DNA from 3 places in the Rathayibacter tritici genome. Region 2 is predicted to be linked to each of the others. Evidence: predicted binding sites of a transcription regulator. Region 2 holds the regulator's gene; each other region holds the start of a gene.

Region 1 (4,433 bases), 1.1 Mb from region 2:
CGTTCAAGCTGTCGGCCAGGATCCCGACGCCGGGCGCCGTGAGGTCGGGCTTGAGCACGTCGGAGCCGTCCGCCTCCGCCGGTCCGCGCGACGAGAAGCCGGCGACCTGAGGGACGGGGATGACAGCGCCGGACGCGTTGCCCTCGGAGAGGTTCACCGTCGCACCGGCGGTGCCGGCGTAGGCGGTGATGGCCTGGTAGGCCTGCGAGTCGATCTGGATGCTCGGGACCGAGTGGTCATCGACGTGCAGAGCGTTCGGGGTCGGGTTGAGCAGCAGCATGCCGATGCCGCCGGCCCGCTCGACCTCGACCGACTTCGACAGGCGCGCGGTGACACCCGCCGTGCAGGCGACTACCTTGCCCTTCACTTTGTCGGGGTCGAGCGTGCCGCTCTCGCAAAGAGTGGGGTTCTCGGTGCCGGGCCGGACGACATCGGCGCTGGTGACCAGCGGTCCGGTGACGTCGTCGTGGACCGAGATGGATCCTCCGACGAACTTCTGGCCGTCACCGAGGGTGGCGGTCGCGGTGTAGGTCGGGATGGAGGATGCGGCGACCGTGGTGTACCAGGGCGACGCGTGGTCGAGGGTGGAGGCGCCCGCACCGGCATTGCCGGCCGAGGCCGCGACGAACACACCCGCGGCGGCGGCGTTGAGGAACGCCTCGTCGATCGTGGTCAGGGTCGAGATGGCCGCGCCGCCGCCGATCGAGAAGTTGATGACATCGACGCCGTCCTTGGTCGCGGCGTCGATGGCGGCGAGGATGCCCGACCCGGAGCAGAAGTCGTCGTCGTTGGGTCCGTTCCAGCAGACCTTGTAGGCGGCGACCTTCGCGGCCGGCGCGACGCCGGAAATCCGCCCGTAGTCGTAGCCGTCGACGCTGGCCTCGACGCCGTTGTTGCCGGCGGCAGTGCTCGCAGTGTGCGAGCCGTGTCCGCCGCCGTCGCGCGGGGAGCGATACTCGGGGTGGTCCTTCGAGCCGACCTTCTCGTCCCCGAGGAACCAGCGGGCGCTGATCAGCTTCTGGTTGCACTCGTCGCCGTTCCACTGCTCGGAGGCGGGAAGCCCCGGCGAGCAGGAGCCGACGAAGGTTCCGCCGTCCGACTTCACGAAGGAGGTGGTGGTGCCGTCCGTCGAGGGGGCCGCTCCGGGCGAGGTCGCCAGGGGCGGGCCCGCGAAGGAGGGGTTCTCGGGTGCGATGCCGGAGTCGATGACGCCGACGACGACGCCTGCGCCCGCCTTGTCGACGCCGCCCAGCTTCTGCCAGACGCCGTTCTCGCCCTCGAGGCCGAGGAAATCGGTCGAGCGCTGCTGTCCGGTGTCGGGCACCGGGATGCCGGCGGCGGTCTCGGCGGGCGGCGCCGTCTGCGCGGCACGATCGAGCTTCAGATTCTCGACCTTGCGGACCTGAGCGACGTCGCGGCGGCTCGCGAGCTCGCCCGCCTGCTCGCCGGAGAGGCTCGCCGAGAAGCCGTTGAGGGCGACGGTGTAGTGGTAGCCGATGGCAGCGTCGACCGCGGAGGCCACATCCTGCTGGCGTTGCTCGAGGTGAGCGGAGTAGTCCTCCACTGGTGCGGAGGCGGCCTGCAGCTGCGCGCCCTCCGCGGGGGCGGTGCGGGCGAAGCGGGCGTCCGTGCCCTGGTAGGTAGCCGCGGAGGGCTCGACCAGGGTGACGACGTAATCGCCGTCATCGAAGCTCTGGCCGGTGGAGAGCCCGCCGACGAGTGATGCGGTTCCGGCGAGAGGGGCGGCGCTGGCGCCGGTGCTGGCGAAGGCCGCCGTCGCGGCGACTCCAAGGACGGCGAAGCCCGCGAGGATGCGCCTTCCAGCGCGGCGGACGGGTGGACGATGGGACAGGTGGATCGGCAAACGATGTCCTTACTCACAGTCGCTGGAAACCGGATCGGTTTCCACGCAGAACCGACCCTACGAACTCAATTGCCCAGCTTTGTTACGAGTAGGTAACGAAGTGACCGATTCGGGGACATCGCAACTTGGCACTCTCCCGGGTGGAGTGCTAAATTTTGTGGTGTTGAGCCGGATCGGCTCAACTCTTGAAACTCTTCGTTGCACGACCGAATGGAGTGATCTCAATGGCTCTCACCTACGACCCCGCCCGCGAACTCGACCGCCTTGCCAGCGCGCTCCTCGGCTCCGGCCAGGGGCCCCGCCGGATGCCGATCGACCTCTACCGCGACGGCGACCACTACGTCCTCACCGCCGACCTGCCCGGCATCGACCCGGGTTCGGTCGACGTCGACGTCGACGGTCAGCTCCTGACCATCCGCGCTCAGCGCACCGTCGCGAGCGCTGACGACGTCACCTGGATCACCCGCGAGCGCCAATCGGCAACGTTCGTCCGCCAGCTGAGCCTCGGCCAGGGCGTCGACACCGAGCGCATCGCGGCGTCCTACGACAACGGCGTGCTCTCGGTGACGATCCCCGTCAGCGAGAAGGCGCGCCCGCGCCGCATCGAAGTCGTCTCGAGCGCCCGCCCCGAGCAGGTGCGGATCGGCGAGGCGAGCGCCGAGTAGCAGACATCATTCGGGGGCCCGTGCGCGTCAGAGCGCGCGGGCCCTCCTCGTGCCCGCAGGCCCTACGCTGGCCGGATGCGCGCCCCATCCTTCGACACCGCTGTCGGTGTCCTGCTCCCCCGTGATCTGCCCGCCGCCGAGGTGCTCGACTACGCCCGCCGCGCCGAGGAGCTCGGGTTCGACGAACTCTGGCTCGTCGAGGACCTCGGCTTCCGCGGCGGTATCGCCCAGGCCGGCGCCGTTCTCGCGGCGACCGAGAGGATCGTCGTCGGCATCGGCATCCTGCCCGCAGCCGTCCGCACCGCTGCCTTCACCGCGATGGAGCTCGGCACCCTCGCCGAACTGTTCCCCGGCCGGATCCACGCCGGCATCGGTCACGGCATGCCGCAGTGGATGCGCGGCATCGGCGTCTGGCCGCAGAGCCCGCTCACTCTGCTCGAGGAGCAGTTCGACGCGATCCGCTCGCTGCTCAGCGGCGAGCGGACCACTCGGTCCGGTCGCTACGTCCACGTGGACGACCTCGCGCTGGAGTCACCGCCCGCTGTGGTGCCACCGCTGCTCGCCGGCGTCCGCGGGCCGAAGTCGCTCGCGCTGGCGGGCCGGATCGCCGACGGGGCCGTCTTGGCCGAGCCCGTCACTCCGGAGTATCTGGCGGTGGCCCGCCACCACCTCGGCACCGCCGGTCGGATCGTCGCCTACTCCGTCGCCGCCGTGGATGACGACCCCGCCGCCGCCCGCGACGCGGTGCGGCCAGGACTGGAGTGGATCGGCGAGCCCGACTGGGCTCCGCACATCGAGCCGCTCCCCTTCGCCGACGAGTTCGCACGGCTGCGCGCGAGAAGCATCGATCGAGCCGCCTTTGTCCGCGACCTGCCCGAGGCCTGGCTGGACCAGCTGTCCGTCGTGGGCGCCCCCGATGACGCCCGGCGACGCATCGCCCAGCTGCACGATGCGGGAGCGTCGAGCGTGGTGCTGATGCCGTCCGGTCCGGATCCGCTGCGCGCGATGCAGCAGCTCGCCCGAGCACTCTGAGGTGCCCGCGCCCCGAGACCTGACTGCGGCGACGTGCCCGGCTCGCTGGATCCGTGCGAGCCGGGCACTCTCGTGAGAACCGGCGGTCAGGCCGACATGCGCACCTTCAGGTTCTCGTCGAGGGTCGCGAGGAACTCCTCGGTCGTCTGCCAGCCCTGCTCGGGGCCGACGAGCAGGGCGAGGTCCTTCGTCATCTTTCCGGACTCGACCGTCGTGATGACCACGTCCTCGAGCGTGAGCGAGAAGTCGATGAGCTCCTGGTTGCCGTCCAGCGTGCCGCGGTGCGCGAGGCCGCGCGTCCAGGCGTAGATCGAGGCGATCGGGTTGGTCGAGGTGGGCTTTCCCGCCTGGTGCTGGCGATAGTGGCGCGTGACCGTGCCGTGCGCCGCCTCCGCCTCGACGACGCTTCCGTCGGGAGTGGAGAGCACCGAGGTCATCAGGCCGAGCGATCCGAAGCCCTGGGCGACGGTGTCGGACTGGACGTCGCCGTCGTAGTTCTTGCAGGCCCAGACGTAGCCGCCCTCCCACTTCATGGCCGAGGCGACCATGTCGTCGATGAGGCGGTGCTCGTACGTGAGACCGGCGGCGTCGAAGCGCTCCTTGAACTCGGTCTCGAAGATCTCCTCGAAGATGTCCTTGAAGCGCCCGTCGTAGGCCTTGAGGATCGTGTTCTTGGTCGAGAGGTAGACCGGGTAGTTGCGCGAGAGGCCGTAGTTCAGGGACGAGCGAGCGAAGTCGCGGATCGAGGCGTCCTGGTTGTACTGGACCTGCGCGATGCCGTCGTCGGGGGCCTTGTAGACCTCGAACTTCATCGGCTCGGAGCCGTCCTCGGGCGTGAACTCGACGGTGAGCGTGCCCTTGCCCTTGAAGAC
Region 2 (4,433 bases):
ACGGCGGTCTGCCCGCATCCGTCGCCGACGGCGTCGAGGACCGCGACCTCGGCCTGTACGTGCACGTACCGTTCTGCCGGGTCCGCTGCGGCTACTGCGACTTCAACACCTACACCGCGACGGAGCTCCGGGGGGCGAAGAAGCAGGACTACGCCGACGAGGCGATCACCGAAATGGCCCTCGGCGCCGGAGTTCTTGCGCGTGCGGGCCTGCCCCACCGCCCAGCCCGCACGGTCTTCTTCGGCGGAGGGACACCCACGCTCCTGCCCGCGGGCGATCTGGTGCGGATGCTGGCCGGCCTGCGCTCCCACTTCGGCCTCGCCGCCGATGCCGAAGTGACGACGGAGGCGAACCCCGACTCCGTCGACGCCGCGTACCTGCGGGCGCTGGCCGAGGCCGGCTTCACGCGGGTGAGTTTCGGGATGCAGTCGGCCGTGCCGCACGTGCTCGCCACTCTCGAGCGCACCCACGACCCGGAGCGGGTGCCGCTCGTGGTCGAGTGGGCGCGGGAGGCCGGCCTGCAGGTCAGCCTCGACCTCATCTACGGCACGCCGGGGGAGTCGCTGGCCGACTGGGAGCGCTCGCTCGACTCCGCGCTTGCCAACCGGCCGGACCACTTTTCGGCCTATGCGCTGATCGTCGAGGACGGCACGAAGCTCGCCCGGCAGATCCGCCGCGGCGAGGTCGCGACCCCGGACGACGACCTGACCGCCGACATGTACGAGCTCGCGGACGCGCGCCTGGCCGCGGCGGGCTACTCCTGGTACGAGGTCAGCAATTGGGCGCGGGACGACGCGCACCGCTCGCGGCACAACCTCTCCTACTGGCTCGGCCACGACTGGTGGGGGATCGGTCCGGGGGCGCACAGCCACGTCGGTGGCGTGCGCTGGTGGAATGTGAAGCACCCCGCGGCCTATGCCGACCGGCTGAGCGCGGGCGCGTCACCGGCTGCCGGGCGCGAAACGCTCGACGCGAGCACGCGGCAGGTGGAGGACGTACTGCTGCGATCTCGTCTGGCCGACGGCCTGCCGATCGCCTCGATCCACCCGGAGCGGCGGAGCGACGTGGCGGGTCTCATCGCCGATGGCCTGATCGACGGCCGGGCCGCACTGCAGGGCCGCGTGGTGCTGACGCTGCGCGGCCGGCTGCTGGCCGACGCGGTGGTGCGCCGTCTCACCGACGGCTGAGGCCGCCCCGAACCCGCCGCTATTTGAAGAACGGGATGCTGAGCGGGTACGTGTAGTACTCACCCGCGCTAGCCCGCACCGAGGCGATGATCGCGAACACGATCACCAGGATCGGCACCACGATGAACACGATGAAGCCGACCAGCACGAAGGACAGGATCGTCCCGGCCACGTACGCGATCAGCATGGTGAGCTGGAAGTTCAGTGCCGACTTCGCGTGCGCCTCCAGGAACGGTCCGCGGCCCTTGAAGACCAGGAAGACGATCAGCGACGGCAAGAAGTTGAAGAAGATGCCGATCACGTGCGTGAGGACGGCCCAGGTCTTCTCGTCCGCGGGGTTCAGCTGTGCAGCCGGTGTGCCGTAGGCGGGGGGCGGGGGAGGGGTGGCCGACATGATGGTCTCCGTTCCGACGTCGGCGCCGGGCATCCCCGAGCGCTCGGCGTCCATCGTGGCATGCGGCGGCCGCGTCCGCACGTGGCAGCGCGGGCTGTGCTTCCGCAGGGACGACGATGCTCCTCCACAGGCCGCTCAGAGGGCCGAACCCGGCCGATACCGGCGCAACCTCGTCCCGTCGTCTGTCACCCGGTTATGATTGGCACTCAGAGTTGCGGAGTGCCAGGCTCCGCGCGGCGCGCGCGCCGCAGACGGTCGTGCCCGCGGGCACTCGGAGTCCGGCGGGAGGTCGGTCGTATGGTGACGGAGCGCGGTCTCCAGGTCCTGCGCGTGATCGTGCAGGACTACGTCGCACACCGAGAGCCGGTCGGCTCCAAGTCGATCGTCGAGCGGCACGCGTTCGGTGTCTCGGCCGCGACCATCCGCAACGAGATGGCCCAGCTCGAGGAGGAGGAGCTGATCGCCGCTCCGCACACCTCCTCCGGCCGCGTCCCGACCGACAAGGGCTATCGCCTCTTCGTCGACCAGCTCGCCGACCTGCGACCGCTCACCTCAGCCCAGCGGCAGGCGATCGAGACCTTCCTCGGTCAGAGCCCGGACCTCGACGAGGTGCTGGTCAAGACCGTGCGCCTGCTCTCGCAGCTCACCAACAGCGTCGCGCTCGTGCAGTATCCGTCGTTCGGAGCCGCGCGGCTGCGCCACGTGGAGCTCGTCGCCCTCGCTCCGCGCCGGCTCCTGTCGGTGCTGATCACCGACACGGGCCGGGTCGACCAGCGCGTGCTCGAGACCCCGGAGGACATCGACGACGCGCTCCTGGGCGAGATCCGCGCCAAGCTCAACACGGCCGTGCTCGGCCTCGGCCTTCAGCAGGCGGCCGAGACGCTCGGCTCGGTCGCCGAGCGGTTCAGCCCGGAGCGGGCTCCCATGCTGGCGCCGATCGTGCAGACCCTGCTCGAGCAGGTCGGTGCCAACCGTCAGGACCGCCTGGTGATGGCCGGCGCCGCCAACCTCGTCCGCACCGAGGAGGACTTCTCGGGCAGCATTTACCCGGTGCTCGAGGCGATCGAGGAGCAGGTGGAGCTGTTGCGCCTGTTCGCCGAGATGACGCCTGATCCCCGAGGCATTTCGGTGCGCATCGGCCGCGAAAACGCGCCGTTCGGCCTGCAGGAGACCTCCGTGCTCACCAGCGGTTACAACACCGGGGGCGGCCAGGTCTCGCGCCTGGGCGTGCTCGGCCCGATCCGGATGGACTACTCCGGGAACATCACGGCGGTGCGCGCCGTCGCCCGCTACCTCTCCCGCCTCCTCGGCGAGGAGTAGGCCAGACCTCCCGGCCCCGCCGGTTCCCTCGGGCGCGCAGTGCCCGCCCCATCGACCCACGAACGAAGGACGAAGCCACCTGTGGCCGATCACTACGAAGTGCTGGGCGTCGACCGCGACGCCTCCGCCGACGAGATCAAGAAGGCGTACCGCCGACTCGCCCGCGAGCTGCACCCCGACGTCAACCCGAGCAGCGACGCCTCCGAGCGCTTCAAGCTCGTCACGCACGCCTACGACGTCCTGAGCGACGAGCAGCAGCGGGCGCAGTACGACCGCGGCCCGCAGGAGGGCTTCGGCGGTGGCGGTCAAGGCTTCGGCGGCTTCGGCGACATCTTCGAGACCTTCTTCGGACAGGGCGCGCAGGGCTCGTCCCGCGGGCCGCGCTCCCGCCGCGAGCGTGGGCAGGATGCCCTCTTGCGGGTGGAGGTTTCGCTCGACGAGGTCGTCTTCGGCGCGCACCGCGACCTCGAGGTGGACACCGCTGTGCTCTGCGAGACCTGCCAGGGCTCGTGCTGCCAGCCCGGCACCTCGCCGGTCACCTGCGACATCTGCCACGGCTCCGGTCAGATCCAGCGCACGGTCCGCTCGCTCCTGGGCAACGTGATGACCGCCAGCCCCTGTGGCACCTGCCGCGGCTACGGCACCGTCATCGCGACGCCCTGCTCCACCTGCCAGGGCCAGGGCCGCGTCCGCGCGCGCCGCACCATCCCCGTCGACGTCCCCGCGGGTGTCGACACAGGACTGCGCCTACAGATGCCCGGCAGTGGCGAGGTCGGCCCGGCCGGCGGCCCCAACGGCGACCTCTATCTCGAGATCAAGGTCAAGCACCACGACGTCTTCAGCCGCAACGGCGACGACCTGCTCTGCACCCTGGAGGTGCAGATGACGGACGCGATCCTCGGGTCGACCGCGTCGCTCAAAGCCCTCGACGGCGACATCGAGATCGAGATCAAGCCGGGTACGCAGAGCACCGAGATCGTCACCATCAAGGGCCGCGGAGTGACGCGGCTGCGCGGCAGCGGACGCGGCGATCTGCGCATCGGCATCCAGGTCGTCACCCCGACGAAGCTGGGGCACCGCGAGCGGGAGCTGGTCCAGGAGCTCGCCAAGCACTACAAGCCGCAGAAGCCCGCGCTGACGCACTTCCAGCAGGGCCTGTTCTCCAAGCTCCGCGACCGCTTCCTCGGCTGAGCCGTGGCGCACCACTACATCGACGAATCGCTAGACTCCGCAGGTTTCCTCGTCGGCGGTCGGCTGGCGCTCACCGGAGCGGAGGCGCGGCACGCGGCGACCGTCAGCCGGATCCGCGCGGGCGAGAGTGTGCGGGTCGGCGACGGGCGCGGCCTGGTCGCGACCGCGGTGGTGGAGAGCGCCGAGGCGGCGCGAGTGGTGCTCGTGGTCGAGTCGGTTCAGGAGTCGCCGGTGCCGTCACCGCGCCTGGTGCTCGTTCAGGCGCTCGCGAAGGGCGACCGCGACGAACTCGCCGTGCAGGCCGCGACCGAACTCGGGGTCGACGAGGTCGTGCCGTGGCA
Region 3 (4,433 bases), 1.1 Mb from region 2:
CGAGCCGGCCTTCGCGTAAACGCCCATGTTGCTCCTTGAAAGGTGTGTGTCAGTGGGAGCGGCGCCGGTGGCAACCGCTCGGCCAACCTAACCTTAGAAGCAGCCGTGAACAATACAGGGATGTTACCAATACGTTTCGCGACCGGATCGTTACCTTTCCGCTGTCGCACCGCGTCAGGACGACGCGTTCCGCAGATCAGACAGCGGAACGGCGCCGCCTGCGCTCGGCAGCGACGAGATCGCCTGAGAAGATCGCCAGGGCCGCCCACACCAGCGCGAAGCCGATCCAGCGCTCCAGCGGCATCTCCTCGTGCAGCACGAACGCGCCGACCAGGAATTGCAGGAACGGCGTCAGATACTGCACGAAACCGACGATCGAGAGCGGCAGCCGGCGGGCGGCGCCGGCGAACAGGAGCAGCGGGACGGCCGTGACGACGCCGGCGGAGGCGAGGATCAGCGCATGCCCGGTCCCCTCGGTCGTCAGGGTGAGCCCGACCGTGGATCCGACCACGATGAGTTGGACGATGGCGAGCGGAGTCAGCCAGAGGGTCTCGAGCGTCAGGCCGCCGACGGCATCCACCGTGCCGCCCACCCGGCTCTTCACCAGGCCGTAGAAGCCGAAAGAGAAGGCGAGGGCGAGGGAGATCCAGGGGAATGATCCGTAGCCCACCGCAATGACGAGCACGGCCACCGCGCTGACGCCCATTGCAACCCACTGCAACGGACGGAGGCGCTCGCGCAGCACCAGCACGCCCAACAGCACCGTCACCAGCGGATTCATGAAGTAGCCCAGCGCCGCCTCGATCACGTGGCCTGTGGTCGTGGCAATCACGTAGACCTGCCAGTTGATGTAGATCAGCACGCCGGCGATCGCCATCACTCCGAGCATGCGGGGGCGGCGCACCACAGCGCCGAAGGAGCGCCAGCCGCGGAGCACCGTGAGCAGGATCGCACAGAAGACGAGCGAGAAGAGCACGCGGAAGGCGACGATCTCGAACGGGGACGCCGGCGCCATCGCAATGAAGTACAGGGGCATCGCGCCCCACAGCAGGTAGGCCGAGAAGGCGAAGATCAGGCCGGTGCCGGACATCGGGCTCGAGTCCTTCGTGGCCGCAGGCGCCTCCACTGCCTCGCCGACGGGCGCACCCGTGGTCGACGAGGCGGACTCGGCAGTGGGGTGGGAGCTGGACACTCCCCCGATGCTACGCAGGCACAGGGTGGCCGAACGGCGCTGCACCCGTCGGATCAGGCCACTGGTCGCGAGGAGGACCGGGAACGACGCAGAGGCCCGCCGACCGAGGTCGACGGGCCCCTGCGGGGGTGCTGATTAGCGGACGACGACCGCGAGGACGTCGCGGGCGGAGAGGACCAGGAGGTCATCGCCACCGAACTTGACCTCGGTTCCGCCGTACTTGGAGTAGATCACCTTGTCGCCGACGGCGACGTCGAGCGGCACGCGGTTGCCGTTGTCGTCGATGCGACCCGGCCCGACGGCGACGACTTCGCCCTCCTGCGGCTTCTCCTTGGCGGTATCGGGGATGACGAGACCGGAAGCGGTCACCTGCTCCGCCTCGACCTGCTTGATAACGATGCGATCTTCGAGCGGCTTGATGGACACCGACACGGTTGACCTCTTTCTTGACGACGATGTGGGCGGAACGCGGTTCTGGCACACACGCTCCGAGAGTGCTAGATCCATCGTAGGGGCTTCGCTGGCACTCGTGCAATCAGAGTGCCAAGCAGGGCGCCGGATCGGCCACAGGGCGTGGCCTAGCATGGCCGGATGCAACGCGATGAGCTGGTCGAGCTCCTCTCCCCCGAGGGCCTGCGGCTCCTGGGCTCCCTCGACGGCTACCGGTCGGACGACCTGGTGCGGGCCGTCGCCCGCCTGCGCGCGGCCGGCCACTCCCCCGTCCTCGTCTCCGCGGTGCTGACACAGGCGCGGCTGCGGCAGAAGGCGGAGGCGAAGTTCGGCGAGTTCGCCCGCTCCATGCTCTTCACCGATGCCGGGCTGGAGCAGGCGACCCGCCTGCGCGTCGCCGCCCTGCACGCTGGCCGCTTCGTTGCCGCGGGAGCGACGCGCATCGCCGACCTCGGCAGCGGTATCGGCGGCGACGCCCTCGCGATGGCCGCCATCGACCTAGCGGTCACCGCAGTCGAGGCCGACGAGGTGACGGCGACCCTCGCCAGTTTCAATCTCGCCCCGTTCCCCGCAGCGCGGGCCGTGCACGCGACGGCCGAGGCCTTCGACCTCGACGGTTTCGACGCTGTCTACCTCGATCCGGCCCGGCGCACGGCCGGCCATCGCGAGACCCGCCGACTCGAGAATCCGGACGACTACTCCCCCTCGCTGCAGTTCGCGTTCGGCCTCGCCGAGCACCGCCCGGTGGGCGTGAAAGTGGGTCCCGGCTTCGACCGTGAGCGCCTACCCCGCGATGCGGAGGCGCAGTGGGTCTCGGTGGAGGGCGAGCTGGTCGAGACGGGACTGTGGTTCGGCGCACTTGCCCGGCCGGGCGTGGGCCGCTCCGCGCTCCTGCTCGGCTCGGCCGGGTCGGCAGAGCTCACCGCGACCGGCGACAGCGAGGACGAGGAGGTCGGCGAGCTCGGCGGCTACATCCACGAGCCGGACGGCTCCGCCATCCGCGCGCGGCTGCTGGGTGACCTCGCCCGCGCGAGCGGCTCGCGGATGCTCTCACCCGGCATCGCCTACTTGACCGGCGACGAAGCGGCCGTCTCACCCTTTCTCCGCAGCTTCCGCGTCCTCGCCGAGCTGCCCTTGGACGAGCGCACTCTGTCGAAGGAGCTGCGCTCGCGCGGCATCGGCGTGCTCGACATCAAGAAGCGCGGGGTCGACGTCGATCCGGCCCGCTTCCGCAAACGCCTGGGCCTCGCGGGACGGACCAGCGCCGTGCTGATCCTGACGCGGATCGCCGGGCGCCACCGCGCCCTCCTCGCGGAGCGCGTGGAGCGCCCCACCTCCGGTCAGTAGTCGGAGTTCCCGGCGGCGACCGCTACCACGACGAACACGATCGTGATCGCGAGGAAGATCAATGAGAGGACAATGCCGGCGAACCCGGTGATGATCGCGGTCAGCGCGAATCCGCGGGCACCCGGCTCGCGACGGCGTCCGAGGAAGCCGAGTACGACGGCCGGAGCCGACAGCAGGAAACCGAGGCCCCAGGCGAAAATCGTGATGACCAGGCCGACGATGCCCAGGATCATCCCGACCAGGCTCAGCGTGCGCGGGACGACCGGTGCCGGCTCGTACGCGGACGGGTAGCGGGGCGGCGCGTCGGCGGCGGGGCCCGGCGCGGACGGCGGCGGCGAGCCGTAGGCCTGCGGCGCGGAGTCGGCGAGCGGCCGCGCCGCACGCGAGGGCGGAGCGGGCGGGACCGGGGGGATGGGCGGGACCGGGACGGAGCTGTGCGGGTCGTCGGAGCCGGGGCTGGGACGGGTGCTGTCGTCGCTCATGGCGCGAGTCTAGCCAGCGCCCGAGCGAGCGGCGGGGGACGTTCGCCGGATCAGGCGGGCAGGTACCCGCCGTCGCGCAAGTCGCCGACGAAGGCGGTCCAGGCGATCGACGCGATCACAGCAAGGATGAGCGCGAGGTAGCCGAGCACGAAGCCGGCGACGGCCAGGCCTCTGCCCCGCTGGCCGGAGCGCCCGGCCTGGGCGAAACCGACGTGACCCAGCACGATCGCGGCCGGGGCCAGGCCCAGGAGAGCACAGACCAGCGCAGCGATCGCCAGCGCGTTCATCGGCGGCCGGTGGGACGGGAGTCCCGGGTAGGGGTCGGCGGCAGCCGGTGGCGGCGGGGAGGCCGCCGACGGCTCGCCGAGAGGAGGCGGGAACGGCGCGGGCGGCGGTGTGGGCGCGGTGTCGTCGGTCACGGTGTCCTCCTGGCGGTGCTGGTGCCCCCGGGGCCGGTCGATCAGTACCCGGTGGCGGGAATCGTCGCCGCGATCGAGAAGAACACGACGAACGCGATGATGGAGATGATGATGGCGGCGAAGCCAATGATGACGGCAGCGAGAGCGAGGCCACGCCCCTTCTCCCCGGTGCGCTTGATCTGCGACAGGGCGATGAAGCCCAGCACGATACCGACGAGGGAGACGAAGAACGAGGCGATGAAGCCGACGACCGCCAGGATGTTGTAGCGATCGGACGCGGGCGTGTACGGAGTGGTCATGGGATCCCCCAGGGTCAGGAATGAGCGGACGCGGCCCAGAGTGGCAGTGGTGTGCTCCGCCTGTCAAAACGCTGGGACGTTGCTTGCGCAGGTGGGTCACCGCTCAGGCGTGCTCTCAGCGGACCTGGATCTCGGTCACCGGAAGGGTCGAGTCGGCACCGAAGCCGAGCCCCGACGGCGGATGGCCTGCCTCGATCAACTGCGCCGCCAGGGCAGCGATCATCGCTCCGTTGTCGGTGCAGAG

What was found. Region 2 encodes HrcA, which represses chaperone genes, less so after heat shock. Its sites were predicted from a motif close to TTNGCACTCGNNNNNNNCGAGTGCNAA; they were not measured.
Region 1: a site for HrcA is predicted at 1,990-2,016, ahead of A6122_RS03550 (Hsp20/alpha crystallin family protein). Genes of this name have one in related genera too.
Region 3: a site for HrcA is predicted at 1,713-1,739, ahead of groES (co-chaperone GroES). Genes of this name have one in related genera too.

The regions. Positions count from the first base shown of each region.
Region 1 covers NZ_CP015515.1:752,436-756,868, reverse strand. Annotated here, with positions in the region: gene A6122_RS03555 (S8 family serine peptidase) at 1-1,864, opposite strand, end outside; gene A6122_RS03550 (Hsp20/alpha crystallin family protein) at 2,089-2,529, shown strand; gene A6122_RS03545 (LLM class flavin-dependent oxidoreductase) at 2,605-3,561, shown strand; gene A6122_RS03540 (NADP-dependent isocitrate dehydrogenase) at 3,648-4,433, opposite strand, start outside.
Region 2 covers NZ_CP015515.1:1,815,149-1,819,581, reverse strand. Annotated here, with positions in the region: gene hemW (radical SAM family heme chaperone HemW) at 1-1,187, shown strand, start outside; gene A6122_RS08310 (DUF4870 domain-containing protein) at 1,207-1,635, opposite strand; gene hrcA (heat-inducible transcriptional repressor HrcA) at 1,879-2,901, shown strand; gene dnaJ (molecular chaperone DnaJ) at 2,983-4,092, shown strand; gene A6122_RS08295 (16S rRNA (uracil(1498)-N(3))-methyltransferase) at 4,096-4,433, shown strand, end outside.
Region 3 covers NZ_CP015515.1:680,535-684,967, reverse strand. Annotated here, with positions in the region: gene A6122_RS03260 (ABC transporter substrate-binding protein) at 1-27, opposite strand, end outside; gene rarD (EamA family transporter RarD) at 197-1,090, opposite strand; gene groES (co-chaperone GroES) at 1,328-1,624, opposite strand; gene A6122_RS03245 (class I SAM-dependent methyltransferase) at 1,784-2,989, shown strand; gene A6122_RS03240 (DUF4190 domain-containing protein) at 2,983-3,471, opposite strand; gene A6122_RS17100 (DUF4190 domain-containing protein) at 3,522-3,890, opposite strand; gene A6122_RS03230 (DUF4190 domain-containing protein) at 3,932-4,189, opposite strand; gene tsaD (tRNA (adenosine(37)-N6)-threonylcarbamoyltransferase complex transferase subunit TsaD) at 4,305-4,433, opposite strand, start outside.